One region of the Pseudomonas migulae genome, then DNA from elsewhere that is predicted to be linked to it. Evidence: predicted binding sites of a transcription regulator. Region 1 holds the regulator's gene; each other region holds the start of a gene.
The links. The regulator FliA, encoded in region 1, starts transcription of late flagellar genes. The targets are predictions, from matches to a motif close to CTAAAGTTTNNNNNNNNNNNGCCGNTAA.
Positions count from the first base shown of each region.

Region 2: J2Y86_RS12055 (flagellar protein MotY) is a predicted target of FliA. The motif match lies at 4,380-4,407, and genes of this name have one in related genera.
Region 3: motA (flagellar motor stator protein MotA) is a predicted target of FliA. The motif match lies at 3,194-3,221, and genes of this name have one in related genera.
Region 4: J2Y86_RS18560 (methyl-accepting chemotaxis protein) is a predicted target of FliA. The motif match lies at 2,807-2,834, and genes of this name have one in related genera.

Region 1 is NZ_JALJWR010000001.1:5,676,945-5,684,486, reverse strand. Features, by position in the region: gene J2Y86_RS26060 (flagellar motor protein) at 1-637, opposite strand, end outside; gene J2Y86_RS26055 (protein-glutamate methylesterase/protein-glutamine glutaminase) at 637-1,767, opposite strand; gene J2Y86_RS26050 (chemotaxis protein CheA) at 1,818-4,064, opposite strand; gene J2Y86_RS26045 (protein phosphatase CheZ) at 4,120-4,908, opposite strand; gene J2Y86_RS26040 (chemotaxis response regulator CheY) at 4,931-5,302, opposite strand; gene fliA (RNA polymerase sigma factor FliA) at 5,470-6,210, opposite strand; gene fleN (flagellar synthesis regulator FleN) at 6,207-7,037, opposite strand; gene flhF (flagellar biosynthesis protein FlhF) at 7,154-7,542, opposite strand, start outside.
Region 2 is NZ_JALJWR010000001.1:2,621,983-2,629,524, reverse strand. Features, by position in the region: gene J2Y86_RS12090 (molybdopterin oxidoreductase family protein) at 1-109, shown strand, start outside; gene grxD (Grx4 family monothiol glutaredoxin) at 207-548, shown strand; gene bfr (bacterioferritin) at 710-1,183, opposite strand; gene J2Y86_RS12075 (bacterioferritin-associated ferredoxin) at 1,383-1,601, opposite strand; gene J2Y86_RS12070 (peroxiredoxin) at 1,915-2,517, shown strand; gene rnt (ribonuclease T) at 2,593-3,270, opposite strand; gene pyrC (dihydroorotase) at 3,267-4,313, opposite strand; gene J2Y86_RS12055 (flagellar protein MotY) at 4,473-5,381, shown strand; gene J2Y86_RS12050 (argininosuccinate synthase) at 5,511-6,728, shown strand; gene J2Y86_RS12045 (hypothetical protein) at 6,881-7,507, opposite strand.
Region 3 is NZ_JALJWR010000001.1:4,458,905-4,466,446, forward strand. Features, by position in the region: gene asd (archaetidylserine decarboxylase) at 1-711, opposite strand, end outside; gene J2Y86_RS20470 (rhodanese-like domain-containing protein) at 730-1,545, opposite strand; gene J2Y86_RS20475 (HDOD domain-containing protein) at 1,585-3,123, opposite strand; gene motA (flagellar motor stator protein MotA) at 3,290-4,141, shown strand; gene motB (flagellar motor protein MotB) at 4,145-5,173, shown strand; gene rsgA (small ribosomal subunit biogenesis GTPase RsgA) at 5,332-6,363, opposite strand; gene orn (oligoribonuclease) at 6,471-7,013, shown strand; gene J2Y86_RS20505 (trimeric intracellular cation channel family protein) at 7,243-7,542, shown strand, end outside.
Region 4 is NZ_JALJWR010000001.1:4,022,855-4,030,396, reverse strand. Features, by position in the region: gene J2Y86_RS18570 (non-ribosomal peptide synthetase) at 1-196, shown strand, start outside; gene J2Y86_RS18565 (SRPBCC family protein) at 219-686, shown strand; gene J2Y86_RS18560 (methyl-accepting chemotaxis protein) at 812-2,692, opposite strand; gene J2Y86_RS18555 (sigma-70 family RNA polymerase sigma factor) at 3,005-3,505, shown strand; gene J2Y86_RS18550 (FecR domain-containing protein) at 3,505-4,518, shown strand; gene J2Y86_RS18545 (TonB-dependent siderophore receptor) at 4,606-7,101, shown strand; rRNA gene rrf (5S ribosomal RNA) at 7,242-7,357, opposite strand; rRNA gene rrf (5S ribosomal RNA) at 7,462-7,542, opposite strand, start outside.

The DNA.
Region 1 (7,542 bases):
GCAACGCGACGGACTTGAGTTTGGCGGCAATCGGCAGCAGCACCAGGTTGGCACTGGCCACGCCGTAGATGGTCGCGACGAACGCCACGGCAATGCCGCTGCCCAGTTGCGACGGATCGGCCAGGTTGCCCATGACGTGGATCAGGCCCATCACCGCACCGATGATGCCGATGGTCGGCGCATAGCCGCCCATGCTCTCGAACACTTTGGCGGCTTCGATGTCACGGCTTTCCTGCGTGTAGAAATCCACTTCCAGAATGCTGCGAATGGCCTCTGGCTCGGCACCGTCCACCAGCAGTTGCAGGCCTTTGCGCGAGTAAGCGTCGGGCTCGGCGTCAGCCACGCCTTCCAGACCGAGCAGACCTTCCTTGCGGGCGGTCAGGCTCCAGTTCACCACGCGGTCGACACCGCCGGCCAGGTCCACGCGAGGCGGGAACAGGATCCAGCCAAGAATCTGCATGGCGCGCTTGAAGGCGCTCATCGGCGATTGCAACAGTGCCGCACCGATGGTGCCGCCGAGCACGATCAACGCTGCCGGGCCGTTGGCCAGCGCGCCGAGGTGACCGCCTTCAAGGTAGTTGCCACCAATGATGGCGACGAACGCCATGATGATCCCGATAAGGCTGAGTACATCCATCAGATACACGCCTCGACCAGGTGCTTGCCAATGTCGTCGAGGCCGTACACCGCATCGGCGAGTTCAGCTTTGACGATCGCCATCGGCATGCCGTAGATCACGCAGCTGGCTTCATCCTGAGCCCAGATCGAGCTGCCGCCCTGCTTGAGCAGACGCGCACCTTCACGACCGTCGGCGCCCATGCCGGTCAGCACGACCGCCAGAACTTTGTCACCGTAGGACTTGGCCGCCGAACCGAAGGTGATGTCCACGCACGGCTTGTAGTTCAGACGCTCGTCGCCGGGCAGGATTTTCACCGCGCCACGGCCGTCGATCATCATTTGCTTGCCACCCGGTGCCAGCAACGCCAGGCCCGGACGCAGGATGTCGCCATCCTCGGCTTCCTTGACGCTGATGCGGCAGAGCTTGTCCAGACGTTCGGCGAATGCCTTGGTGAAGGCCGCCGGCATGTGCTGGATCAGCACGATCGGAGCCGGGAAGTTGGCCGGCAATTGCGTCAATACGCGCTGCAGGGCAACCGGGCCGCCGGTGGACGTGCCGATGGCAACCAGCTTGTAGGCTTTGCGTTTCGGCGCGGGCGACGACGGTGCGTGCGCAGAGGCACGAGCCGGGATCGGTGCCGGACGTGCCGGTGCGCTGCTGCCATAACTGCCGACGCTGGAAGGCGCAGGTGTCGGGGCTGGCGTGGCGACTGGTGCCGGGGCCGGAGCGCTGTAGGTACTGACACGCCGGTTACTGCGCGAAATGCTGAGAATCTTCTCGCACAGCAGTTGCTTGACCTTCTCGGGATTGCGCGAGATGTCTTCGAAGTTCTTCGGCAGAAAATCCACCGCGCCGGCATCCAGCGCGTCCAGGGTGACCCGGGCGCCTTCGTGCGTCAGCGAGGAGAACATCAACACCGGTGTCGGGCAGCGCTGCATGATGTGCCGCACGGCCGTGATGCCATCCATCATCGGCATCTCGTAGTCCATGGTGATCACGTCTGGCTTGAGGGCCAGCGCCTGATCGATCGCCTCTTTTCCGTTGGTCGCCGTACCGACGACCTGGATATTCGAATCTGCTGAAAGAATTTCCGAGACGCGGCGGCGGAAAAACCCCGAATCGTCCACCACCAGGACCTTGACTACCATAAACACTCCGTTAGGCGGGGGCGAGGCTCAGTCGCCCCGCTCCCCCAGAATCAAATACGCCGTGCGGCGTAACGCTTGAGCATGCTCGGAACATCGAGAATCAGCGCAATGCGGCCGTCACCGGTGATGGTGGCGCCGGACATGCCCGGGGTTCCCTGGAGCATTTTGCCCAATGGCTTGATGACCACTTCTTCCTGGCCGACCAGTTGATCGACGACGAAGCCGATCCGCTGAGTGCCCACCGAAAGGATCACCACATGGCCTTCACGCTGCTCTTCGTGAGCGGCGGAGCTGACCAGCCAGCGCTTGAGATAGAACAGTGGCAGCGCCTTGTCCCGCACGATCACCACTTCCTGGCCGTCCACCACGTTGGTGCGCGACAGGTCGAGGTGGAAGATCTCGTTGACGTTCACCAGCGGGAACGCAAACGCCTGGTTGCCGAGCATGACCATCAGCGTCGGCATGATCGCCAGGGTCAACGGGACCTTGATGACGATCTTCGAGCCCTTGCCCTTGGTCGAGTAGATGTTGATGGTGCCGTTGAGCTGGGCGATCTTGGTTTTCACCACGTCCATGCCCACGCCACGACCCGACACGTCGGAGATCTCGGTTTTGGTCGAGAAACCCGGTGCGAAGATCAGGTTGAAGCAGTCGGACTCGCTGAGACGGTCCGCCGCATCCTTGTCCATCAAACCTTTCTTCACCGCGATGCCGCGCAACACGTCGGCATCCATGCCCTTGCCGTCATCGGAGATGGACAGCAGGATGTGGTCGCCTTCCTGCTCAGCGGACAGGATCACTTTGCCGCTACGCGGTTTGCCCATCGCTTCACGATCGGCCGGCTCTTCAATGCCGTGGTCGACCGAGTTGCGCACCAAGTGGACCAGCGGGTCGGCCAGGGCCTCGACGAGGTTCTTGTCGAGGTCGGTTTCTTCGCCGACCAGCTCCAGGTTGATCTCTTTCTTGAGCTGGCGAGCCAGGTCGCGAACCAGACGCGGGAAGCGCCCGAAGACTTTCTTGATCGGCTGCATCCGGGTCTTCATGACCGCGGTTTGCAAGTCAGCGGTGACCACGTCGAGGTTCGACACGGCCTTGGACATGGCCTCATCGGCGCTGTTGGCACCCAGACGAACCAGACGGTTACGCACCAGTACCAGCTCGCCCACCATGTTCATGATTTCGTCGAGACGCGCGGTATCGACCCGCACGGTGGTCTCGGCTTCGCTGGCCGGTTTTTCCGCCGGTGGCGCAGCCGGTGCACGGGCAGGCGCCGGTGCAGCGGCGGCAGCAGGCTTCGGCGCTTCAGCTTTTGGCTCGGGCGCCTTGGCGACCGGTGCCGGGGCTTTGGCGACGGGCGCCGCTACCGCAGCAGCGGCAGAACCGGTGCCGACTTCGGTGAACTTGCCTTTGCCGTGCAATTCGTCGAGCAGCGATTCGAACTCGTGATCCGAGATCAGATCGCCGCCGGCCGCTTTAGCGGTAGGCGCAGCCGGGGCTGGTACGGCGGCAATCGCCGACTCCAGCGCGTCGACGGCAAAGTTGCCCTTGCCGTGCAACTGATCGAGCAGAGCTTCGAACTCGTCGTCGGTAATGTCGGAACTGTCGCCCGCCGCTTTTGGAGCAGCCGGTGCCGCGGGGGCAGCAGGTGCGGCTACCGCGTCGACCGCGAACTGGCCTTTGCCGTGCAATTGATCGAGCAACGACTCGAATTCTGCATCGGTGATTTCGTCGCCGGCCGCGGCATCGCCAGCGGGCAGCGGAGCAACGGCCGGCGCCTCGGCCTGGGCCTTGACGGCGTTCAGCGAGTCCAGCAGTTGTTCGAATTCGTTATCGGTGATGTCGCCTGATTCGGCTTCGGCAGCCGGTGCTTCCACCACTTCAGCCACAGGCGCGGCTTCATCGGCGGTTTGCGGCTCGGCCAGACGGGCCAGGGCCGCGAGCAATTCAGGCGTGGCAGGCGTGATCGGGCTGCGCTCGCGGACTTCGGTAAACATACTGTTCACCGCATCCAGCGCTTCGAGAACCACGTCCATCAATTCCGAGTCGACGCGACGTTCACCCTTGCGCAGGATGTCGAACACGTTCTCGGCGATGTGACAGCACTCCACCAACTCGTTGAGCTGGAGGAAGCCGGCGCCCCCTTTTACAGTGTGAAAACCGCGAAAAATTGCATTGAGCAAATCCGCATCATCCGGTCGGCTTTCAAGCTCGACCAGCTGTTCGGACAGTTGCTCTAGAATCTCGCCGGCCTCAACCAGGAAATCCTGAAGGATCTCTTCATCGGCGCCGAAGCTCATTAAGGGGGTGCTCCTAACAGGTCTAAAAACCTAAAAAACCTAAAATTCCAAAACTCTAAAATCCCAGGCTGGATAGCAAATCGTCCACATCGTCCTGACCGGACACAACGTCTTCTCTTTTATCGGCATGAATCTGCGGACCTTCACCCTGAGAGAGATGTTTTTGCGGATCTTTTTCAGCAAGCATCGCTTCACGGTCATGTTCGATGCCCGCAAAGCGGTCCACCTGACTGGCCATAAGCACGAGCTTGAGCAGGTTGCTTTCAACTTCGGTGACCAATTGGGTCACACGCTTGATCACTTGACCTGTGAGGTCCTGATAATCCTGAGCGAGCAGAATGTCGTTGAGGTTGCTCGACACCGCGCGGTTGTCCGTGCTGCTGCGTGCCAGGAAACCGTCGACACGCCGTGCCAGCTCGCGAAACTCTTCAGCCCCGACTTCGCGACGCATGAACCGCCCCCAGTCCGTGCTCAGCGCTTGGGCTTCATCGCTCAGGCTGTTGACCAGCGGCGTGGAGTTCTCGACCAGATCCATGGTGCGGTTGGCGGCAGCCTCGGTCAGTTTCACAACATAACCCAGGCGCTCGGTGGCATCCGTGATCTGCGACACTTCCTCGGCTTGCGGCATGTGCGGGTCAATCTGGAAATTGACGATCGCGCTGTGCAGCTCGCGGGTGAGCTTGCCCACTTCCTGATACAGGCCGCGGTCACGGGTCTGATTGAGCTCATGGATCAGTTGCACAGCGTCGCCGAACCTGCCTTTTTCAAGGCTTTCGACCAGTTCGACCGCGTGTTTTTTCAGGGTCGATTCAAAATCGCCCTGTGAAGATTCGTTGTGGTCCATAGCTCCCCCGTGGCGCAGTTTCTCAACCGATGCGTTCGAAAATCTTCTCGATTTTTTCTTTTAACGCCTGGGCCGTGAAGGGTTTGACCACATAGCCGTTAACACCGGCCTGGGCCGCTTCGATGATCTGCTCGCGCTTGGCTTCAGCGGTCACCATCAGCACCGGCAGGTGCTTGAGCTTTTCATCGGCGCGCACGTGGCGCAGCAGATCGATGCCGGTCATGCCAGGCATGTTCCAGTCCGTTACCAGAAAGTCGATGCTCCCGCTGTTGAGAACCGGAATGGCAGTAGTGCCATCGTCGGCCTCGACCGTGTTGGTGAACCCAAGGTCACGCAACAGGTTTTTTATGATCCGCCGCATCGTTGAGAAGTCATCAACGATGAGGATTTTCATGTTCTTGTCCAATTCGACCTCCAAGCAGTCTTAAACGCGCCCAGCACCTGGACGCGCCATTTCAATCAATCCGGCAAAGCACTCAATGACTGTCTGGAGCACAACAGATCGAGACCGGCGCAGTTCAACACCACACCAGCCACGTTCGCAGTGTCCCCACACTGCCTTCAGCGCGCTCGCCACTCCCCCAAACGCCCCCGCAAACGGGCCGCGCACTGGCTGTGTAACTGGCTGACCCGAGATTCGCTGACCCCCAGGACCTCACCGATTTCCTTGAGATTCAACTCTTCGTCGTAGTACAGCGCCAACACCAGTCGCTCACGCTCCGGCAAATTGGCAATCGCGTCCGCCAGCGCCGCCTGGAAGCGTTCATCTTCCAGATCGCGTGACGGCTCGAGATGAGCACTCGCGCCATCCTCGTGCAGCCCTTCGTGTTCGCCGTCCTGCAACAGATCGTCGAAACTGAATAACCGGCTGCCCAGGGTGTCGTTCAAAATCCCGTAGTAATCGTCGAGACTCAATTGGAGTTCGGCCGCAACTTCGTGATCTTTAGCGTCACGGCCGGTTTTAGCTTCAATCGAGCGAATTGCGTCGCTGACCATGCGGGTATTGCGGTGGACCGAACGTGGCGCCCAGTCCCCCTTGCGGACTTCATCGAGCATCGCGCCGCGGATTCGAATGCCCGCATACGTCTCGAAACTCGCGCCTTTGCTGGCGTCGTATTTGGTCGATACTTCAAGCAGGCCGATCATGCCGGCCTGGATCAGGTCTTCGACCTGGACACTGGCCGGCAGTCGCGCCAGCAAGTGGTAGGCAATGCGTTTGACCAGTGGCGCGTAACGCTCGATCAGCTCGTACTGCGCGTCACGTGCCGACTTCTTGTAAAGGTTGTAGCCGCTGGCTGTCATAGCACGGGTCCTGCGGTTTGTTGCACGAGGCGCTCGACGAAGAACTCCAGATGCCCACGCGGGTTGGCGGGCAACGGCCAGGTATCGACCTTTTGTGCGATGGCCTTGAAGGCCAGCGAGCACTTGGAACGCGGGAACGCTTCATAAACCGCGCGTTGCTTCTGGACAGCCTTGCGCACGCTTTCGTCGTACGGCACCGCACCGACGTATTGTAAGGCGACGTCGAGGAAGCGATCCGTGACCTTGGTCAACTTGGCGAACAGGTTGCGACCTTCCTGCGGGCTCTGGGCCATGTTGGCCAGGACGCGGAAACGGTTCATGCCGTAGTCGCGGTTCAGCAGCTTGATCAGTGCGTAGGCGTCGGTGATCGAGGTCGGCTCGTCGCAGACCACCAGCAAGACTTCCTGCGCGGCGCGAACGAAACTGACTACCGAGTCACCAATACCTGCAGCGGTGTCGATCACCAGGACGTCGAGGTTGTCGCCGATATCGCTGAATGCCTGGATCAGGCCGGCGTGTTGCGCCGGGCTCAGATGGACCATGCTCTGAGTACCGGACGCCGCCGGGACGATGCGGATGCCGCCGGGCCCCTGCAACAACACGTCGCGCAGCTCACAGCGGCCTTCGATCACGTCGGCCAGGGTGCGTTTGGGTGTCAGTCCCAGCAGGACGTCGACGTTCGCCAGCCCCAGATCGGCGTCCAGCAGCATGACGCGCCGGCCGAGCTCAGCTAGAGCCAGGGACAAGTTCACTGACACGTTAGTCTTCCCGACGCCACCTTTGCCGCCGGTCACCGCGATCACCTGTACGGGATGCATGCTGCCCATGTTATTTCTTTACCTTGTCTTGCATAGACGGAGGCCACATTACTGGCTGCGCGTTCACAAACGGAACAATGCATGGCAGACCATCGATGTAGGTACAAAAACTGTTCATTAATACCTCAGCCAACCTGCTTGGTCGGGCTGTGGTAAATATCAGCGAACATGTCAGCCATGGCTTCTTCGCTGGGTTCTTCCTGCATTTGCACACTCACGGCGCGGCTGACCAGCTGATGACGACGCGGCAGATGCAAATCATCCGGAATCCGCGGTCCATCGGTCAGGTAAGCCACCGGCAACTCGTGACTGATTGCCAGGCTCAACACCTCGCCCAGACTTGCCGTTTCATCCAGTTTAGTCAGGATGCAGCCAGCGAGCCCGCAACGCTTGTAACTGTGATAAGCGGCCGTTAGAACCTGTTTCTGGCTGGTGGTTGCCAGAACCAGATAATTTTTTGACTTGATGCCACGCCCGGCCAGGCTTTCGAGCTGCATGCGCAGTGCCGGATCGC
Region 2 (7,542 bases), 3.1 Mb from region 1:
CGGCCAGCCGGGGTCCAGCGCGAATGACCTGACGGACGAGTGTCAACTCGATGAGTTGTCGGGGAATGCGGCGTTGAACGGTGTGCCGGTGACTGTGGCGGCGGCTTGATTGAGTCTGTCGGGGAGACCGAGCATGGCGCTCGGGTTTCCGTTACAATGCGCCACCGTGCCGACCCTTGAGTCGGAAAGTTCAGCCGAGGTGCTTCATGGATATCATCGAAACGATTAAAGAGCAGATTGCTAACAACACCATTCTGCTTTACATGAAAGGTTCGCCGAATGCCCCGCAGTGTGGCTTCTCCGCGAAAGCCGCGCAGGCCGTGATGGCATGTGGCGAAAAGTTTGCGTACGTGGACATCCTGCAGAACCCGGAAATCCGCGCCAACCTGCCAAAATACGCCAACTGGCCGACTTTCCCGCAACTGTGGGTCGGTGGTGAGCTGGTCGGCGGTAGCGACATCATGACCGAGATGGCTGCAGACGGTTCGCTGCAAAGCACCATCAAGGCGGCTGTTGAAGCGGCTGCTGCCAACAAATCCGAAGCCTGATTCGGTTCCTCCTGCAGGAGCGAGGCTTGCCCGCGAAGGCGTAGTGCCTGACACACCGCTTTCGCGAGCAAGCTTCGCTCCTACGAGAGCAGGCATAAAAAAGCCCCGCCTCTTTAAAAGAGAGCGGGGCTTTTTATTGTCTCGAGTTTAGCGGGCGCTAATTACTCTTCACCCATCTGCGATTGCAGATAGTTCTCAAGACCGATTTTATCGATCAGGCCCAGTTGGGTTTCCAGCCAGTCGATATGTTCTTCTTCGGATTCAAGAATGTCTTCGAGCAGTTCACGGCTACCGAAGTCGCCAACGGTTTCGCAATGAGCGATGGCAACCTTGAGGTCGGCATGACCGGTTTTTTCGATACGCAGGTCGCACTCAAGCATTTCCTGGGTGTGCTCGCCGATCTGCAGCTTGCCCAGGTCCTGCACGTTCGGCAGCCCTTCCAGGAACAGGATGCGCTTGATCAGCTTGTCCGCGTGTTTCATCTCGTCGATGGACTCGTGGTATTCGTGCTTGCCAAGCTTGTTCAGACCCCAATCTTCATACATGCGCGCATGCAGGAAATACTGATTGATCGCGACCAGTTCATTGGCAAGGATCTTGTTGAGATGCTGGATGACTGTAATGTCGCCTTTCATGATGGGGTCCTGCCCTGTAATAGCTGTCTATAAACCAGAGTTTGAGCCGCACAACTAAGAGTGTCAAACCTAAGTTATTGAAACTTAAGTGAAAATTAATCGGAATAAGAATGTTTGTGTTCCGCGTCTAGCGCGTAACCAATTGATTTTCAGGCATAAAAAAACCGGACATGAAGTCCGGTTCTTTGGAATGGGGTATTTACGCGGCAGTAAATTCTACAGGGAAAGGAATTGCAGCCTGGGCTGTTTGCAATTTGGTCAGTGTTTCACGCACCACTTCCTTGGCAAGGCAGGCGCATTTGCCACATTGGCTCGCTACGCCGGTAGCCTGGCGGACTTCCTTGTAGCTGCAGCATCCTTCATAGATTGCTTCGCGGATTTGTCCGTCGGTGACGCCAGTGCAGAGGCAGACATACATAAGTGAAAACCGTCGCTGGTTGTGACTCAATTGCGATGGATCTTAATGTTAACGAGAATGATTGTCAAAGTGGTTTCTGAAAGCTTTGCGTTATAAGCGAGCATGGCTGACGAACGGTTTCTACTGGGCAATCTGCCAGTAATCGCGACGACGGCAATTTCAGGTGTCGGCGAAAAACCGTTGAGGACAGCTCAAAAACGCAGTGTATGATGGCCGGTCCTTATGAAGCGGGTGGGTGTCACAGGGCTGTCGCCTGAGGGTGGCAGGCTGGCGCCCATCCGGAACTTCACGTTTTTACACCAGGAGATATTCAATGAGCGTACTCGTAGGCAAGCAAGCCCCTGACTTCACCGTACCGGCCGTACTCGGCAATGGCGAAATCGTTGACAGCTTCACCCTGTCGTCGGCCATCAAAGGCAAATACGGCCTGGTGTTTTTCTACCCACTGGACTTCACCTTCGTTTGCCCGTCCGAGCTGATCGCTCTGGACAACCGCATGTCCGACTTCAAGGCACGCAACGTTGAAGTGATCGCCGTTTCGATCGACTCGCACTTCACTCACAACGCATGGCGCAACACCCCGGTCAACAATGGCGGTATCGGCGAAGTCCGCTACACCATGGCTGCCGACCTGAAACACGAAATCGCCAAGGCCTACGACGTTGAGTCCGAAGGCGGCGTGGCTTTCCGTGGCGCGTTCCTGATCGACGACAAAGGCGTTGTCCGCTCGCAGATCATCAACGACCTGCCGCTGGGCCGTAACATCGAAGAGCTGATCCGTCTGGTCGACGCTCTGCAATTCCACGAAGAGCACGGCGAAGTCTGCCCTGCCAACTGGAAAAAAGGCGACAAAGGCATGACCGCTTCGACCGAAGGCGTCGCGGCTTACCTGACCGAGAACGCTGCTGCCCTGTAAGGCGCGTTCGAGGCATAAAAAAACCGGCCATTGAGGCCGGTTTTTTTATGGGCGGGATAAACCCGAGGGCTTGGATCAGTCGTTGTAGTCTTCCCAGCCGCCCATTTGTTTCCAGCGATTGACGATGCCGCAGAACAGCTCAGCCGTCTTCTCGGTGTCGTAGCGAGCCGAGTGGGCCTCGCGGCCGTCGAAGTCGATGTCGGCGGCCTGACAGGCCTTCGCCAGCACGGTTTGGCCGTAGGCCAGGCCGGCGAGGGTGGCCGTGTCGAAACTGGAGAATGGATGGAACGGGTTGCGCTTCATGGCCAGACGCGCAACCGCCGCGTTCAGGAAGCCCAGATCGAAACTGCTGTTGTGCCCGACCAGGATCGCCCGCTTGCAGCCGTTGGCTTTCAGCGCCTTGCGGATGCCACGGAAGATATCGGTCAGCGCCGCTTCTTCACTCACTGCCATGCGCAGCGGGTGATCGAGTTTGATCCCGGTGAACTCCAGCGCGGCCGCTTCGATGTTGGCGCCTTCAAAAGGCTCGACGCGGAAGAAGTAGGTGTGATCCGGGTATACAAAACCCTTCTCGTCCATGGCAATGGTGGTAGCGGCTATTTCCAGCAAAGCGTCAGTGGCAGAGTTGAAACCACCGGTTTCAACGTCGACAACGACTGGCAGGTATCCACGGAATCGAGCTGCCATCGGGTGGCGTGGACCACCTCCGCCGCCTTGACCGTCCTGTTCGTCGTCGAAATGGTCTTCACTCACGCGTGTTCCTCCAGCAGGCGCCAGCGCAGTTTTTCACCGGCGCGCAGCGGGATTACGGTCAGCTCGCCAAATGGCAGGCTGGTTGGGGCGGTCCACTCGTCGCGGACCAGGGTGATGCGATCGGTGTTCACCGGCAAGCCATAGAAGCGCGGGCCATTCAGGCTGGCGAAGGCTTCGAGCTTGTCCAGCGCGTTACGCTGTTCGAACGCTTCGGCGTACATCTCGATCGCCGCATAAGCGGTGTAGCAACCGGCACAACCGCAAGCGGCTTCCTTGGCGTGCTGGGCGTGCGGCGCCGAGTCTGTGCCGAGGAAGAACTTGGCGCTGCCGCTGGTGGCGGCGTCGAGCAGGGCTTCCTGGTGGGTGTTGCGCTTGAGAATCGGCAGGCAGTAGAAATGCGGCCGAATCCCGCCGACCAGCATGTGGTTGCGGTTGTACAAGAGGTGATGGGCGGTGATGGTCGCGCCAACGTTAGCCGAAGCCTCGTTGACGAACTGCACGGCGTCCGCGGTGGTGATGTGTTCGAACACCACTTTGAGCGTCGGGAAACGCTCGACCACACGACGCATGTGCTCATCGATGAAGATTTTTTCGCGGTCGAACACGTCGACATCGCCACGGGTTACTTCACCATGAATCAACAAAGGCATCCCGACTTCGGCCATGGCCTCGAGCGCAGGGAAAATCTTGTCGATGCTGGTGACGCCAGAGTCCGAGTTGGTGGTCGCACCGGCCGGGTACAATTTGGCGGCGTACACGAAACCGCTGGCCTTGGCCTCACGAATTTCTTCGGGCTGGGTGCGGTCGGTCAGGTAAAGCACCATCAACGGTTCGAAACGACTGCCGGCCGGGCGTGCAGCGAGAATCCGCTGGCGATAGCCGTCGGCTTCAGCGGCGTTGCGCACCGGAGGTACCAGGTTGGGCATGATGATGGCGCGACCAAAGGTGCGCGCGACATCCGCAACGGTATTGGTCAACACGGCACCATCGCGAAGATGAATGTGCCAGTCGTCGGGACGCAGCAGGGTCAGGCGGTCGGACATGAGGGGATTCCAGGCGGGTCAAACTCAGGGGAATGCTACCGGAAAAGACTCTCTCAGGCACTCGCTATCAAGTTTTGCGGGAAGCTTCCGATATCCAACAGGTATGCCGTAAACATGTGTGTGTCGGTCTTTTTGTTGTAGAAGCCAGTGGAGCCTCCCGTGCGCCAGCGTTATTTAGCCTTGCTCAGTGTGTTTGCCAGCCTTCCCGCGATGGCGCTCACTTTCCAGACCCGTCTGGAGAGCATCGAGTGGACGGTCGAAGGGGACAAGTTCGAGTGTCGCCTGACTCAACCGATCACCGATTTCGGTTCGGGTGAGTTCGTGCGTCGCGCCGGCGAGCAGGCGACGTTTCGTCTGAAAGCCTACAACTCGATGGTTGGCGGCGGCTCGGCGACCTTGTTGGCGGCTGCTGCACCCTGGCAGCCGGGGCGTGGCGACATCAATCTCGGTTCCGTACAGATCGGCAGCGGCAACGTGCTGTTCAACAGTTCGCAGGTTCAGGCCGGGCGCTTGATCAGTGGCCTGATGGATGGGCGCAGCCCGGTGGTTCGACATCGTTCGGGCGATGGCCGGGTGTCGGAAGTGCGGCTGTTACCGGTCAAGTTCAGCAAGGCGTTCAACGAATATCAGGGCTGCGTGGCGAAACTGCTGCCGAAGAATTTCGAGCAGGTCAAACAAACGCAGATCGGCTTTCCCGGCGACGGCCTGGATCTCGACGCGCAGGCCAAGGCTCAGCTGCAGGTGATGCTGGAATTCATGAAGGCCGACCCGACGGTCAATCACATCGAGCTCGACGGCCACTCCGACAACAATGGCAACCGCCTGACCAATCGTGATCTGTCGCGGCGTCGGGCCTTGGCGGTCATGGAATTCTTCAAGGCCAACGGTGTTCAGGAATCGCAGATTACCGTGCGCTTCCACGGCGAACGCTATCCGTTGGCGCCCAACACCAATGCGGCCAATCGGGCGAAGAACCGTCGGGTCAACGTGCACCTCGCACGGGTTGCGCCCACCGAACAGCCGGCGCCTCAATCAACAGCCTCGGCGAGCGCTGCGAAGACCTCCTGAACCGGCTGTCATCGTCGCTCGCTCGACATAATCTGTCGCTTCGTCGTCATAAGCTGTCGCGCCACTGTAAATTATTCCGTATGAGCGGTAGACTTCCCGGCTTTCCGTAGAACCCCGTGGAGTGATGGCATGGCGGACGTAAACAAGGTCGTTCTGGCGTATTCCGGCGGCCTGGACACTTCGGTGATCCTCAAGTGGCTGCAGGATACTTATAACTGTGAAGTCGTGACCTTCACCGCTGACCTGGGTCAGGGCGAAGAGGTCGAACCTGCACGTGCCAAGGCTCAGGCCATGGGCGTGAAAGAGATCTACATCGACGATCTGCGCGAAGAATTCGTGCGTGATTTCGTTTTCCCGATGTTCCGCGCCAACACCGTTTACGAAGGCGAGTACCTGCTGGGTACTTCCATCGCTCGTCCGTTGATCGCCAAGCGCCTGATCGAAATCGCCAACGAAACCGGCGCTGACGCCATTTCCCACGGCGCCACCGGCAAAGGCAACGACCAGGTTCGTTTCGAACTGGGCGCCTACGCCCTGAAGCCAGGTGTGAAAGTGATTGCACCGTGGCGCGAATGGGACCTGCTGTCCCGTGAAAAGCTGATGGATTACGCTGAAAAGCACAACATCCCGATCGAGCGTCACGGCAAGAAAAAATCCCCGTACTCGATGGATGCCAACCTGCTGCACATCTCCTATGAAGGCGGCGTGCTGGAAGACACCTGGACCGAGCACGAAGAAGACATGTGGAAATGGACCGTCTCCCCGGAGAAGGCTCCAGATAAAGCGCAATACCTGGAACTGACCTACCGCAACGGCGACATCGTCGCACTGGACGGCGTCGAAATGACCCCGGCCACCGTGCTGGCGACCCTGAACCGTATCGGTGGCGAACACGGTATCGGCCGTCTCGACATCGTCGAGAACCGTTACGTGGGCATGAAGTCCCGTGGCTGCTACGAAACCCCAGGCGGCACCATCATGCTGCGCGCTCACCGTGCGATCGAATCGATCACCCTGGACCGCGAAGTGGCTCACCTCAAAGACGAGTTGATGCCTAAATACGCCAGCCTGATCTACACCGGTTACTGGTGGAGTCCTGAGCGTCTGATGCTGCAACAGATGATCGATGCTTCCCAGGCACACGTGAATGGCGTTGTGCGCCTGAAGCTGTACAAGGGCAACGTGATCGTCACTGGCCGCAAGTCCGACGAATCGTTGTTCGACGCCAACATTGCGACATTTGAAGAAGACGGCGGCGCCTACAACCAGGCGGATGCAGCTGGCTTCATCAAGCTGAACGCCCTGCGCATGCGCATTGCGGCGAACAAAGGCCGGAAGCTTTTCTGAAAATGCTGACGCCTTGATGGAATTTGTGGCCTTGTTTCGACAAGGCCACAAATCTGGAAATAGGGGTTTTTCTTTCAGACATTGCGATTCATCTTTCTTCTTGTTTCGTAAGCTCCATTCCTGCCTGCTTCTCTCCTGTCGATCGTAAAACGCTACTGACCTCTGTGTGTCAGCCTGGCGAGTTGATCAATGACCGTCACGTCATGTGAGCTCAGGTTGTAAGCGATGCAAAACGGTGCGCCGTTGCGTTTCTTTACGTGCCTGAAAAACTTGAGCGCGTTTTCTTTCAGTAAATGCTCTGATTCGGCAGTGATGAGAAACACCACCGCTTGCGCCGAATCGCCTTTGGGTAAACGAATCCTCTCCAGAAGCTCGCGGAATTCTATTTTTCTGTTCATCCACCTTGCATCAATGATGTGCAGGTCCTTCAGTCGCTCCGGCAATTCGATGTGATGCTGGGTCGAGAGATTTTCCCGCTGGCTGTTCTCGCCTGGCGTGCCTTGAGCAATATCCGGACGCTCGGCATTGTCCATGACTTTTATGAAGTGTTTTCCTTTCTCAAAATCGGACGGCGCATAGAGCGATCGATAATTGAAGTTGAGTGTGGCAAAAAACAGTAGAAGCAAATAAAAAGGGAAACTGATCAGAAACCAGACATAGAGTTCTCGTTCCTCATCGTCAAGGAAAGGCAGGGAGATGGCTGCCGATGTTTCAGACAGTGTTGCGAATATAGCGATGACTGTCATGGGGTTGGTGATTCTTTGTTTGAGTCTTATCATGTTTTGCACTCATATAAGTTTATCTTTTCTCATTG
Region 3 (7,542 bases), 1.2 Mb from region 1:
GATCGGCGCACGAGCCGCTTCGTCGTAGCGGAAGGTTTTCAGTTCGCGCTTCGGTGGTGTCACCAAACCGGCCCAAACGGTTTCGATCGATGCGACGATCATCGCGCCCACCAGCACCACGGCCATCGGCCCGCGCTCGGTGTCGAAAATGCACGCCACACGCTCGTTGCGGGCGAACAGTTCCGGAACGTTTTCTGCGGTGGTCTGGTTGACCGAGAAAATTCGCCCCGGAATGTAGACCATCTCGCGCAATGTGCCGGCCAGCGGCATGTGCACGCGGTGGTAGTCCTTCGGCGACAGGTAAATCGTCGCGAAATCACCGCCCATGAACGGCGCTGCGTTGGCCGCGTCACCGCCGAGCAACTCCAGTACGCTGAAACTGTGGCCCTTGGCCTGGAAAACGCGACCGTGCTCGATCGGGCCGAGCTGGCTGACGGCGCCGTCGGCCGGGCTGAGGATCGCGCCAGGGGTTTCGTCCAGCGGACGAGCGCCGTCTTTCAATGCACGCGTGAAAAACGCGTTGAAGTGCTCGTAGGCGGTCAGGTCTTCGACCAGGGCCTGGGACATGTCCACCTGATAACGCTTGGCGAACCACGCGGTGAACGCATTCTTGAACCAGCGCACACGGCATTCGGCGATGCAGCCGGCCAGTCGCGAGAGCAAGTGGTGGGGCAGCAGGTATTGGCTGAGGATAAACAAACGCTTATTCATTAACTGTCCTTAAAAACCTTAAATCTCTACAGGCGTATCGGGATGGTTGCCCCATTCGCCCCAGGAGCCGGCGTAGCCTTTGACCCGCGGATAACCGAGGGACTTGGCCACCAGATAGGTGAAGCCAGAACGGTGGTGAGTCTGGCAGTGGGTAATCACTTCTTTGTCTTTGCTGATCCCGAGTTGTTCGAGGATCTGCGGCATGTCCGTGCGGATGCGCAGGTTGCGCGTGCGGTCCATGCCCGCGGTCCATTCGAAATTGACCGCGCCGGGAATGTGTCCGCCCTTGGCTGCGAGGACTTTCTCGCCGGAGTATTCCAGCGGCCCGCGCGCGTCCCAGATCGCCAGGTCGGCGGCGCCGAGACGGCTTTGCAGGTACTCGCGGGTGGCGGTGGGTTCGTCGTGCAGGGTCAGTGCAACCGGGCCGCCGGCCGCGGGCGGGATCTGGATCGACATGGGCGAGCCTTCTGCCAGCCACGCCGTCAGGCCACCGTCGACATAGTGGTATTTGCTGTGGCCGATGACGTCCAGCAGCCAGATAAAGCGCCCGGCCCAACCGCCGCCTTCGTCGTCATACACGACGTAGACCGCATCGGGGTTGTGGCCCAGTTCGCCGAACAACGTTTCGAGTGCCGCGTGCGGCGGCATCAGGCCTGGCGCCGGCGGTTGGCCGAGTTGCGTACGTTTCGGATCGACAAAACGCGCACCGGGAATATGCCCTTCGGCATAGCGGGCACTGCGGGTCAGGTCCACCAGAATCAGATCGCGGGCGTCGAGGCGAGGGAGCAAGTCGCTCGGCTCGATCACCAGCGGCAAGCCAGAGAAGTCAGACATGTGAGGTCTCCAGAGCACAAAGGGGGGGATTGTAGCGGGTCATTGGCCGCGATGGCTAAAGCTGTGCAGGGCTTTCTCGATGCACTGCGCGGTTTTGCCAAAGGCCTGCACGGTGATTTCAGAGAATGGCCCGCCGCCCTGATCCGCCACCACGATCATGATTACGCGGCCGTTGTTGACCAGCGAGCGCAACAGCAGGTGTTCGCCACCGAACTGCGAACGCAGGCCGGCCGGCAGCAGCGCCGAAAATTGCGCGTTGTTGGCCGGTGTCAGGCGCACCTGGGCCTGTTGCGACAGCAGGCGTTGCAGCACCGTGCTCTGGCTCGTCAGAAAATTCAGCCCAGCCGTTTCCTTCGGCAACCCGGCAATCTGATGCACGCGCAGATTGGCGTGCGTGCGGTCGGCCATCAGGATCATCACCCGGCGCATGCCACACGCGACCAGCGCATCGCGGGCGGAGTTGGTCAAGTGCATGGCATTGGTGAAACGACTCGGCTCTACCAGCAGCTCGGCGCATTGTTTGCGCCACTTGGCCAGGTCTTCGGCGGTCGGCGCCGGGGCGGGCAGCAAACCAGCGTGAACGCGGTTCATGCCCCACGGCCAGAGCAGCGCAACGGCGGGGTGCCAGAGGTCCGGCATGGCGTGTTGGCGCGCACTGTTGGCGGCCTGCTGGTGCAATTGCTGCTGCACCTCGTCCATCGGCATTTGCAGGTAAAGGCTGGTCAGGTACTGCCAGCGCTCGCTGTGTGGACTGTCCCAGGCCTGTTGCGCCGACAGCGCCAGACCGTTGGCCAGCAACACGGTATTGGCCGGTTGATTGAGCCAGCGGCGCAGCGTTGGATCGTCATCAAGACGGTTCTGCTGGCGCAATGGATGATCGCTGTCGCGGGCAATACGCAGGACTTTCACCAGTTCCCGCTGCTCGTTGAGCAACAGCTTGTAACCTTGCTGCACCCAGTTCGGCAGGTGCCAGATCTCCACCAGTGTCTGGCAGATGTCGAGCAGACGGACGCCGAACAATTGTTTCTCGACGTTGCGCGCCGGCTCGCCTTTATGGATGACCCGCAGCTCCCATTCTTCGAGTAACTGCGGATGGGTCAACGCCATGGGCCACAGCGGCGAAAGAAACAACAGGCTGCCCCAGTGGATGTCCTGCCACAGGCGCGCCAGGCGAGCGGCGAAAAAACCGTTGGCCTGTTGCGTCGCGTGCTGGCTGATCATCTGCAACTGGCGCAGGGCCACGGGAATGTCCGATTGCGCTTGCGCAGGCAGGCGGGCGAGCAGTTCTTCGGTGCGCTTCAAACCGAGGCGATTGATCGCCACCTCAAGGTTTTCCGCAGGCTCCGTCATGCTGCCGTGGGTGTGCCGGTTGGCCTCGCGAATCACGCTCAAGGCCAGGGCGGGGCTGTCCTGCATCAGTTCGGCGATATCGCGCAGCGAGCTGCGATTGTCGGCGATGGCGTGGCAGACCCGGTCATGACTGGCCTGTGGAACCGGCAGGCGCACGCCATCGAGAAGCTTGACCCAGCCTTCGAGTGTGGTCGGTTTTGGAGTTGGAACGTTCGTTTCGTTAGCCATGGTTGGACGCGATCACCGTCTGCATTACCTATGCCCGGAGCGGGCCAAATTGGCTTTTCGCCTGAACTGGCTATAGTCTGGCGCAGTTTTGCCGATAAGTAGAAGAAGAGATTTTTTAACTTCCGAATATGACCTTGAACCCGACTCAGTAAGTGCTCTCCTACCTATGGCTAAAATAATCGGCATCATCGTCGTATTCGCGAGCGTGCTCGGCGGATACGTGCTCTCCCACGGCAAGATTGCCGCCCTGATTCAACCCTTCGAGGTGATGATCATCGGTGGTGCGGCCCTCGGTGCATTCCTGCAGGCCAACCCCGGTTACATGACGATGCACGTTCTCAAGAAGTCCTTGGGAATGTTCAGCTCGCGCTTCAATCACACGTTCTATCTGGAAGTGCTGGGCCTGATCTACGAGATCCTCAACAAGAGTCGTCGCGAAGGCATGATGGCGATTGAAGGCGACATCGAAGATGCCGCCGCGAGCCCGATCTTCGCCAAGTACCCGGCGGTCCTGAAAGATGAGCGCATGACCGCGTACATTTGCGATTACTTGCGCATCATGTCCTCCGGCAACATGGCTCCCCATGAGCTTGAAGGCTTGTTCGACATGGAGCTGACCAGCCTCAAGGAAGACCTGGATCACCCTTCCCACGCGGTCAACGGCATTGCCGATGCCATGCCGGGTTTCGGTATCGTCGCGGCGGTACTGGGTATTGTGGTGACCATGGCTTCGCTGGGTGAAAGCGACCAGAAAATGATCGGTCTGCACGTAGGTGCGGCACTGGTCGGTACCTTCTTCGGTATTCTCGCGGCCTACGGTTTCTTTGGTCCGCTGGCGCACGCACTGGGTCACGATGCCAAGGAAGAACTGAACGTCTACGAAGCCATCAAGGCTTCGCTGGTCGCTTCGGCCTCCGGCATGCCGCCATCGCTGGCGGTAGAGTTCGGGCGCAAGGTTCTGTACCCGGCGCACCGTCCTAGCTTCGCTGAGCTGGAACAAGCGGTTCGCGGTCGTTAAGTCATGGAAAACAACCAGCCGATAATCATCAAGCGCGTAAAAAAGTACGCGGGCGGGCATCACGGGGGCTCCTGGAAAATCGCCTTCGCGGACTTCGCGACGGCGATGATGGCGTTCTTCCTGGTGTTGTGGCTGCTGTCCACCGCAACGCCAGAACAGAAGATCGCCATCGCCGGTTACTTCAAGGACCCGGTCGGCTTTTCCGAAAGCGGCACGCCGTACATCATCGACTTGGGCGGCACGCCGACCCTGGCGCCGGAAAACACCCTCAACCCCGAAGTGAAATCCCAGCCGCAACCGGACAAGGTGACTGTCGACGCCGAACAGGTCGAAGGCATGGCCGAGATGGTCGAGAAGGAACGCCTCGAGCTGTTGCTGCAAGAACTGCAGAACAAGGTCGAAGAGAACCCGCAGCTGCAGAAGTTCAAGGACCAGATTCTGTTCGAGATCACTACGGACGGTTTGCGCATCCAGATCGTGGACGCCGAAAACCGCCCGATGTTCGACTCCGGCAGTGCGCGTCTGAAGCCGTACTTCGAAGACATCCTGCTGGCCATGGCCGACACCATCAAAGCGGTGCCGAACAAGATCAGCATCAGTGGTCACACCGATGCCAAGCCGTACTCGGGCACCGGCGATTTCGGTAACTGGGAGCTTTCGGCCAACCGTGCCAACGCCGCACGCCGTGCGCTGGTGGCGGGTAGTTATCCGGATCAGCAAGTCGCTCGCGTCGTCGGTTATGCCTCGTCGGCCTTGTTCGATCGCGAGAACCCGCTCAACCCGGTCAACCGTCGAATCGACATTGTCGTGCTGACCAAGCGAGCCCAGCGTGCCATCGAAGGTTCGCAAGGTGCGGAACCGGCACCAGAACCGACGCAAGGGCAGGGCGGCCCGGGTGAAGTGCCGGCCACGCCAGCCGACCCGAACGCATTGCCGGCCGATAAAGAACCACTGCCGGCGCATGAGCTTCGCGAGCGTTTGAATCTGTTTGATGACCCGGCGCCGAAACCGGGCGGACCCGCGAAGCAGTGATCCACAAAAAAGCCGCGATCATCTCGCGGCTTTTTTGTGACATCACTTAAACCCTGTGGGAGCGAGCTTGCTCGCGAAGGGGCCATCAGCTTCAACATCAATGTTGACTGACATGCCGCTTTCGCGAGCAAGCCCGCTCCCACAGGTTTCGTGCCGGTCTAGTAACTGCTCTCCGGCAGACTCGCGATGATCGAGCGGTAGCTGTTCATCCGTTGCTGCTGCACGCGGCCTTCTTCCAATGCCTTGAGCAATGCGCAACCGGGTTCGCGGTCGTGCTTGCAGTCGCGGAAACGGCAGGTGCCGATCAGGTCGTTGAACTCGATGAAGCCGGCTTCGACGTCGGCGCGGCTGACGTGGCCCAGGCCGAATTCACGGATACCCGGGGAGTCGATCAGCTCACCGCCACCGGGGAAGTGGAACAACCGCGCGGTCGTGGTGGTGTGAGTGCCCTGGCCGGACAGCTCGGACAGCGGGCCGACGCGGGTTTCGACTTCCGGCAGCAGGCTGTTGACCAGCGACGACTTGCCGACGCCGGACTGGCCGACGAACACGCTGATGCGACCGTCCAGTTGTTCCTGCAGTTGCTCCATGCCATTGCCATGGTGCGCCGACACTTCCAGAACCGGATAACCCAGCGTGCGGTAAACCGCGAGCAGGGCATTCAGTGCCGGGGCGTTTTGTTCGTCGATCAGGTCGAATTTGTTCAGCAGCAGCAGCGGCCGAATGCCGGCGTGCTCCGCCGCGACCAGGTAGCGGTCGATCAGGTTGGCGTGAGGCTCGGGCAGCGGCGCGAAGACGATGACGATCATGTCGACGTTGGCGGCTACGGGCTTGAGCTGGCCACGGCTGTCCGGACGGCAGAGTTCGGTCTTGCGCGGCAGTTGCGCCACGATCACACCGATGCCCTGGTTGCCGGCACGCCAGACCACCTGATCGCCGGTCACCAGCGCTGGCAGGTTGGCGCGCAAGTGGCAGCGGAACACCTGGCCGGCCAAATCGCCATCGAGCGCTTCGACTTCGACCTGCACACCGAAGTGCGCGATCACCAGGCCGGTCTGTTCCGGGCCCAGGTCGCCACCCTCAAGTGCCTCGACAGCCGAGGACTCGCGTTTGGCGGCGCGGGCAGCGCGTTCGCCCTGAATCTTTTCGATGCGCCAGTTTTGACGACGATTGAGTTGGCGTTTGGCCATGGGTGTTCCGTATCAAGAATGCAGCGATTAGGTAAAACGGCCGCGAGTTTAGCACGCCCCGCCACTTGCCTAGGCTAAACTGCGCAGCATTGCCTAGGAGCCGACACATGCAAAACCCGCAGAATCTGATCTGGATCGACCTGGAAATGACCGGTCTGAACCCTGATACCGACGTCATCATCGAAATGGCCACTATCGTCACCGACAGTGATCTGAACACTTTGGCCGAAGGGCCGGTGATCGCGATCCATCACAGCGATGAAATCCTCGCCGGCATGGACGAGTGGAACACCCGTCAACACGGCGGCTCGGGCCTGACCCAGCGCGTTCGCGACAGCCGCATCAGCATGGCCGAAGCGGAAGCCGAGACCATTGCCTTCCTGGAGAAGTGGGTGCCGAAGGGCAAGTCGCCGATCTGTGGCAACAGCATCTGCCAGGACCGTCGCTTCCTTTATACGCACATGAAATCCCTGGAAAGCTTCTTCCACTACCGCAACCTCGACGTCTCGACCCTGAAAGAACTGGCCGCTCGCTGGGCGCCGGACGTGCGCGACAGCTTCAAAAAAGGCAGCACCCACCTGGCCCTGGACGACATCCGCGAATCGATCGCCGAGCTGCAGCATTACCGCAAGCATTTCATCAAGTTCTGATGTTGCCGGGCCTTTGTGGCGAGGGGATTTATCCCCGTTGGATCGCATAGCGGTCCCAAAACCGGTGGCCGCGGTGTGTCAGGCGTACCGCAGGCCATGGTTTTACGACTGCTGCGCAGCCGAAGGGGGATAAATCCCCTCGCCACAGGGTATCAGTGCTTTCTCTTGCCCTCTTTTGGTGCCGGAACTAAATGGCTAGACTGCGCGCCTTCCTGCAAGGACCGCCACCATGTTGCTGATGCTTTACCTGATCGCCATTACCGCCGAAGCCATGACCGGCGCACTGTCCGCCGGCCGTCGTGGCATGGACTGGTTCGGTGTGGTGCTGATCGCCTGCATCACGGCGTTGGGCGGTGGTTCGGTGCGTGACGTACTGCTCGGTCACTACCCGCTGACGTGGGTCAAACACCCGGAATACCTGGTGCTGACATCGATTGCCGCCATGTTCACGGTCTTCGCTGCGCGCTGGATGCGTCACTTGCGCTCACTGTTTCTGGTGCTCGACGCCGTAGGTCTGGTGGCGTTCACC
Region 4 (7,542 bases), 1.7 Mb from region 1:
CGACAGCGACAACGCGCTGTTCGGCGTACTCGGTTTCTACCTCAATGGCTTCGAGGAAGACATCGGCGATATCTCGATGATCGGCCACGACAACGCCCAGGCCGGCGTGCGGCAGATGGGCACGCACTACCCGGAAAAATCCCCGGCGCTGCTGCGTCGCGGCTGCGACTACCTCAAAGAAATCAACTTCATCTGATTCACTCAACCGGAGCAAAACCATGAAAACCCTGCAACCCGATACCCTGATCAAAAACCCTCAAGGCTGCCACGTCGTGTCGTCGGTGGACGTGCCGGCCGAGGCCACGAACGTGTGGGCGGTGGTCGGCAACTTTGCCGGCTTCGATCAATTCATCCCGGCGTTGTCGCACATCGAGATGACCGGCGAAGGCGTGTCGTCCCTGCGCAAGAAATTCTTCAAGGACGGTAACCTGGTGGTCGAGCAACTCAACTCGCGGGATGACCAGGCGTGGAGCATGACCTGGACCACGATTTACAACACACTGGGCGTGGCGAATTTGTGGGCGGCGATGACGGTTGAAGCGCTGGGTGAAGGCAAGTCCCGGGCGACCTGGACCATCATTGCTGAACCGGCTCAGGGCGGCGCGGAGGCACTGCCGGGGTTCAAGGGGTTTGTGCAGGGGTTTGCCGATGATGCGATGAATAATGTGTTGAAGCTGTTTGCGTAGAACACATTTTGTCGTTGATGCGGAAGTCCCTTTCGCGGGCAAGCCTCGCTCCTACAGGTTACTCGATACCCTGTAGGAGCGAGGCTTGCCCGCGAAGAACGATAACGCGGTCCGACAAACCTGAATCAGATCTTGAAGCTATCAACCAACTGCTTCAACCGATTCGCCTGCAACGACAACGCATCACAATCCTTCAACGTTTCATTGAGGTTGGCCACGCTCTGCTGGTTCAGCAGGTTGATCTGGTTGACGTCGACATTGAGCGTCTCCACTACCGCAGTCTGCTCTTCCGTCGCAGCAGCCACCGACTGGTTCATCCCATCGATTTCGCCGATGCGCTGGGTCACGCTGACCAGACGCAAACCGGCCTGGTTCGCCACTTCGACGCTCTCTTCGCTGGAGACCTGACTGGCGTTCATGGTGGTCACCGCTTCGCGCGAGCCGATCTGCAGCGAAGTGATCATCTTGTGAATCTCCTCCGCCGACTCCTGCGTGCGATGGGCCAGGTTGCGTACCTCGTCCGCCACCACCGCAAAACCACGTCCGGCTTCACCGGCGCGGGCCGCTTCGATGGCGGCATTGAGGGCGAGCAAGTTGGTCTGCTGGGAGATGCCTTTGATCACATCGAGAATGTGCCCGATGTTGTCAGTGCTGGCGTTGAGGGTTTCGATCTGCGTGCAGGACAGACTGATTTTCTGCGACAGCTCGGTCATGGCCAGAATGGTTTTTTCCACCACCAGACGACCGTCATCCGCCTGTTCGCTCGCGCCGCTGGCGTGCTGCGAGGCATCGGCGGCGTTACGAGCGATTTCCTGGGTCGCTGCGCCCAACTGGTTGATCGCCGCCGCCACGCTGTTGGTGCGCGCACTTTGCTCGTCAGAGCCGACGATCGAGGCGTTGGATGAGGCCATGACCCGTTGCGACAGGTCATGGACCTGGCGAGTGGCCGACGACACCTCGGAAATCGATGCGTGTATCCGCTCCACGAACTGGTTGAAAGAACCGCCCAGTTCGCCGAATTCGTCTTTGCTTTCCACGGACAGACGACGGGTCAGGTCGCCTTCGCCCTGGGCGATGTCCTGCATCGCGCGCCCCATGGTGGTCAGCGGACGCATCAGCACGTTGATCAACAGGCTCAGCAGCACTGCAATCACGGCCACGGCGATGAACATCGCGATCAATGCCGAGGTGCGGAATTGGCTCAATGGTGCGTAGGCCTTGTCCTTATCGATCGACAGACCGATGTACCACGCCGCATTCGGTAAACCGTTGACCGGAGTGAACGAGAGGATGCGCTCCTGGTTGTTCAGGGTAACTTGCTGATTACCCTTTTCGATGCGCAAGCCCGCGTTGGGGTAGATGTCCTTCAGGTTCTTCATGACCTGGTCTTTGTCCGGACTGACGATCACCTGACCGTCGGCGCTGACCAGAAACGCATGGCCGATGCCGCCGAAATCCACCGAGTTGATGATCTTCACCAGGGTTTCCAGGCTCAGGTCACCGCCGACTACGCCGAGTAGTTCGCCGTTCTTTTTCACCGGCATGGCGATGGTCACGACCAGGCCACCGACGGCGGCCATGTAAGGCGGGGTCAGCATGGTTTTGTCAGCGACAACGGCTTGCTTGTACCACGGCCGCTGACGCGGATCGTAGCCGTCCGGCATCTTCGCGTCCGGGCGCTGGGTGAAGACGCCATTGGTCTGGCCGACGTACGTGAACTGGAAGTTCGAGGTGAAAGCCGGCTGATCAACCAGCCCCGGCAGATCGGCTGTGGCGCCTTGATGAGCGACGTTCTGCGCGAGGTTTTCCAGCACCAGCACGCGGCCGCTCATCCAGTTCTGCACGCTGCTGGCGGTCAGGTCGCCGGCTTGTTGAACAGAGGATTCGAGGTTTTGCCGAATGGTATTTCGCTGCAGATAGTCGTTGTACAAAGTGAACAACGCAAAAGCCAGCACCACGACGCCGGAGGCGGCCAACAGGATTTTATGGCTGAACTTGAGATTCATTTCATGGGACTTCTATGCAGAAAGTGGGGATGCGGTCCGGGTTGCAACATTCCATGTACAGCTCGAGCGGCATTCTGTGACCGCTCTACTTTGGTGCACGCATGTCTCACCAGTCTGTCGGCACAAACCGGATAAATCTTAGGAGCATGTACGAAATGGCCGGCATTTCCGTCAGATACCCGCCGAACGGTGTGCTAGAGCGCCTGAGTAGCATTTTTGTGATGACGGTTGTTCGTGCGGCAGTTGCAAATCTGCCAACCCTTGATGACAATGCGACTAATTATCATTTGTGACGTCCGGGCAGTCGCATTCATGTCCTCATCTGAGTTTGCGGTACAGGCGCTTTACTGTAGCCATCACGGTTGGCTCAACACGTGGCTGCGCGCGCGCCTGGGCAATGCCGCCGATGCTGCGGACCTGGCCCAGGACACGTTCGTACGCCTGCTGCAAAGAACCGAACGCCTGGAACTCAAGGCCCCTCGCGCGTTTCTGCGAACGATTGCTCGCGGCCTGGTGATCGATCACTGGCGCCGCGAAGAAATCGAGCGCGCGTACCTGGAAACCATCGCCCACTTGCCGGAGGCCGAAACGCCGAGCACTGAAGCCCGGGCGCTGGTGCTTGAGTTGCTGGAAAGCATCGCGCGCATGCTTGAAGGACTGAAGCCGAAAGTGCGTCAGGCGTTTCTGCTGGCTCAGTGTGAAGGGCTGACTCACAAACAGATCGCCAAGCAGATGGGCTTGTCTCTCCGCTCTGTGGAACGCTACGTCGCCGATGCCTTGTTTCACTGCTACCAGCTGCGGTACGAAGCATGATGCCTGTGGATAACCTGTCGGTGAGCCGCCGTGGCGAACCCCATCAGCAGGTGGTCAAACAAGCCATCCACTGGCTGTTGCGCCTGCGAAACAACGCGAGCAATCCCCGGCTGCGTCAGCAATGCGATGTCTGGCGGGCGGAACACCATGAGCACGAAGTGGCTTGGCAACGGGTGCAGTCCCTGCAGGCCGAACTGAGCAGCAATCTGCGTGCAGTGCCCGGTGCTCACGTCGCCTTCAACACGTTGGAAAACAGTGTTCAGGGATTGGGCAGACGTCAGGCCTTGAAGTTGCTGTCCGGCGCAGTGTTGATGGGGTCGGCGGCATGGTTGGGCAGGGATGTGACGGGCTGGCAGCAGTGGACCGCCGATTTCGCCACCGCCACGGGCGAGCGTCGTGGTTTCCAGCTACCGGATGGCACGCGGCTGGAACTGAATACAGCGAGCGCGGTGGATCTGGACTACACCGCGCACCAGCGACTGATCAAACTGGCCCGCGGCGAAATCATCGTGACGTGCGGCGGTGCCGATGAAGGGTCTTCGTTTGATCGACCGCTACGGGTGCAAAGTCGAGAGGGTGTGTATGAGGGTGTGGCGGCACGTTTCATCCTCCGCCAGGAAGCGGACTGCACGCGACTCAGTGTGACCAGCGGCAGGGTCGTGATCCACTCGCCACTGCCCGCCAATGGATTGCCCACTCAGGTTCAGGCCGGACAGAGCTATCTGATCGATCACCAGCGAGCGCGCCTGGCCCCGCCGCTGAACATGGACGTCGGCGCCTGGGTCGATGGCCTGATCGTTACCCGCAACATGCGTCTGGGCGATTTCCTGCAAGAGGTCGGACGCTATCGACACGGGTATCTGACGTGCGCAGCGGACATTGCCGACCTGCGCCTGTCCGGTGTTTTCCGTCTGGAAAACACCGACAAGCTGCTGACCATCCTCCCGCAAACCTTGCCGGTGCAATTGCGTTACCGCACACGCTGGTGGGTCACGCTGGAGCGTCAGGCCTGAATTTTTTTGGCGGGTTTTCCGTGGGAGGCCGGCTTAGTCAGTAAGCACTTCAACGCTGACTTCAGTGACTTCCTACGGAAACCTACAATGACTGTCCGCTACATCAGTAAGAACTCTCCTAATTTCACCGCGGATGGCGGCGCCTTGCGTCACGCCATTCGCGCAGCGTTGTTCTCTACCGCGCTGGGTGTGGGTCTATTGCCGATATCCGCTGTGGCGGCAGGGAGCAGCGCAGTCAGCAGCCATCGCTACAACATTGCCGCCGGGCCATTGAGCGATGTACTCAATCAGTTTGCGCGTCAGGCGGGCATCACGTTATCGACCACACCTTCGCAAACGGCGGGACTTCAGTCCCCCGGCGTACAAGGACAGTACTCGGCCGATCAGGCGCTGAGCCATTTGCTCAGCGGTTCGGGCCTGGAAGCGGTAAGTCAGGATGGCAACGGCTACGTTCTGCGCTCCGTCACCGAAGCGTTGGCGCTGCCAACGACCGACATCAAAGGCTTTGCCCTCGGTAACGCACTGGGCAGCATGGACGGCTACAACGCGACGCACAGCCAGATCGCCACCAAAACCAGCACCGCACTGCTGGAAACCTCGCAAAGTGTGTCGGTGGTGACTCGCCAGCAAATGGATGACCAGGGTTCGCAAACCGTTGCCCAGGCCATGCGCTACACCCCCGGCGTGCTGACCAATCCTTACGGCGCTACCCATCGCTATGACTATGTGGCGATGCGCGGTTTCAACGACGGCTCGGTGGACAACATTTATCTCGATGGCCTCAAATCCATGGGTGACAGCGGCACCTACAGCACCATGCAGGTGGACCCATATTTCCTCGAGCGCGTCGATATCCTCAAAGGACCGTCATCGGTGCTCTACGGCCGTAGCTCACCGGGCGGTCTGGTGGCGCTGACCAGTAAGAAGCCGCTCTATGAGGCCTATCACCAGGTTCAGGCCACGGTGGGCACGCAGGGCCAGCGCGGCATGGGTTTCGACTTCAGTGGCCCGGTGGATGATGACAAACGCATTGCCTATCGCCTGACAGGGTTGACGGATCAGTCCGACACACAGTTCGACCACAACAAGGAAAAGCGCTACGCGTTGGCACCAACGGTGAGTATCGACTTCACCGAAGATACGTCGCTAACGCTACAGGCCTATCTGCAACACGATCCGGAGGGTGGTTATCACGGTGGCGTGCCGGCCGACGGCACTCTGCACCAACGCAATGGCAACCGCATCTCGCCACACTTCTTCGAAGGTGAACCGGGCGTTGATGGTTATCGGCGTGATCAACAGTCCTTCGGATATCAGTTCGAGCACCGTTTCAACGATGTTTTCACCGCACGGCAAAACTTCAGGTATCTCGACTCCAAGGTGAAGATCGATCAGGTCTACGCCTATGGCTGGACGACGCCGACCAGTAATGAGTTGAACCGTTACTACACTGGCGGTGATGAAAAGCTTCATGCCTTCATTGTCGATAACATGCTGCAAGCGGAGTTTTTCACCGGGGCAACCAAGCATACCGTACTGTTGGGGGCGGATTATCAGCGCCGCAAAACCGTGGTCGACTGGAGCAGCGGCGGGCTTGCGCCGATTGATGCGTTTAATCCGGTGTACGGCAATTCGGACATCGACTTCTACAGTCCGACCAGTTATCTGCGACGCCTGGAGCAAACCGGCGTCTACCTGCAAGACCTGATCGAGATGGACAAGTGGCGCTTCTCCCTCGGTCTGCGGCAAGACTGGGTCGAAACCTCGGATGAAAATCGGCTGGCTGAAACCGGACGCCCAGTGGGCACTGAAATCAGCGACAAACGAACCAAGCTGACGGGGCGTGCAGGTGCGCTCTATTTGTTTGATAGCGGTCTGGCGCCGTACATTAGTTATTCCGAGTCTTTCAATCCAAACTCCTACGCGGACAGCGCCGGTAACCCACTGGCACCCACCGATGGCACACAGTGGGAAGTCGGTTTGAAGTATCAACCTCCGGGTACCGACAATTTGTTCACGGCATCGTTGTTCCGCATCGATCAGGAAAACCTGGCGACGAAACTGCCTCAGGAAAACTTCTATCGCGCCGTCGGCGCTGTGCGCTCTCAAGGGCTGGAGCTGGAAGCGCACCTGCAGCTGACCGATAACCTCAAAGTGCTTGGCAGCTACACCTTCACCGACATCGAATACTCGAAGTCGATGATCAGCACCTTGAGTACGCCAACAGACGTGATCGAGAACAAGGGCAACTCGCCTACCCAGGCACCGCGGCATATGGCGTCGGTCTGGGCTGACTATAAGTTCGACAGCGCGGCACTGGATGGTCTGCGGCTCGGCGGTGGTGTGCGTTATGTCGGCTACAGCTGGGCTGATGCTGAAAACACCATGAAGGTGCCGTCCTACACCTTGTTCGATGCGTCTGTCGGCTATGACCTGGGCAAGGTTGGCCTGAAGGGCGTTGACGTACGCCTGAATGCGAACAATCTGACCAACGAGTCCTACGTGGCCTCCTGTGCCAGTCTGAACTTCTGCTACCTGGGCGAAGAACGCAATCTCGCCGCCACAATCAGCTACCAGTTCTAAATATCAGCCCATAAAAAAGCCAGCCCTTGATTTCCAGGGGCTGGCTTTTTTGTTTCTCCGAGGCGGCCTATCGGGCTTTTAGCAAGCCCGAAACGACAAAACCCCTGTCTGCGTTAGCGGACAGGGGTTTCGGAATTCAATCTTGACGATGACCTACTCTCACATGGGGAAACCCCACACTACCATCGGCGATGCATCGTTTCACTGCTGAGTTCGGGATGGGATCAGGTGGTTCCAATGCTCTATGGTCGTCAAGAAATTCTGTGACCAGCCCGTTAGTTCGTAACGTGCCAGCAAAATTGGTGACTTCTACTAAAACAAAACCCCAACTGCTTTCGCAATTGGGGTTTCGGAATTTAATCTTGACGATGACCTACTCTCACATGGGGAAACCCCACACTACCATCGGCGATGCATCGTTTCACTACTGAGTTCGGGATG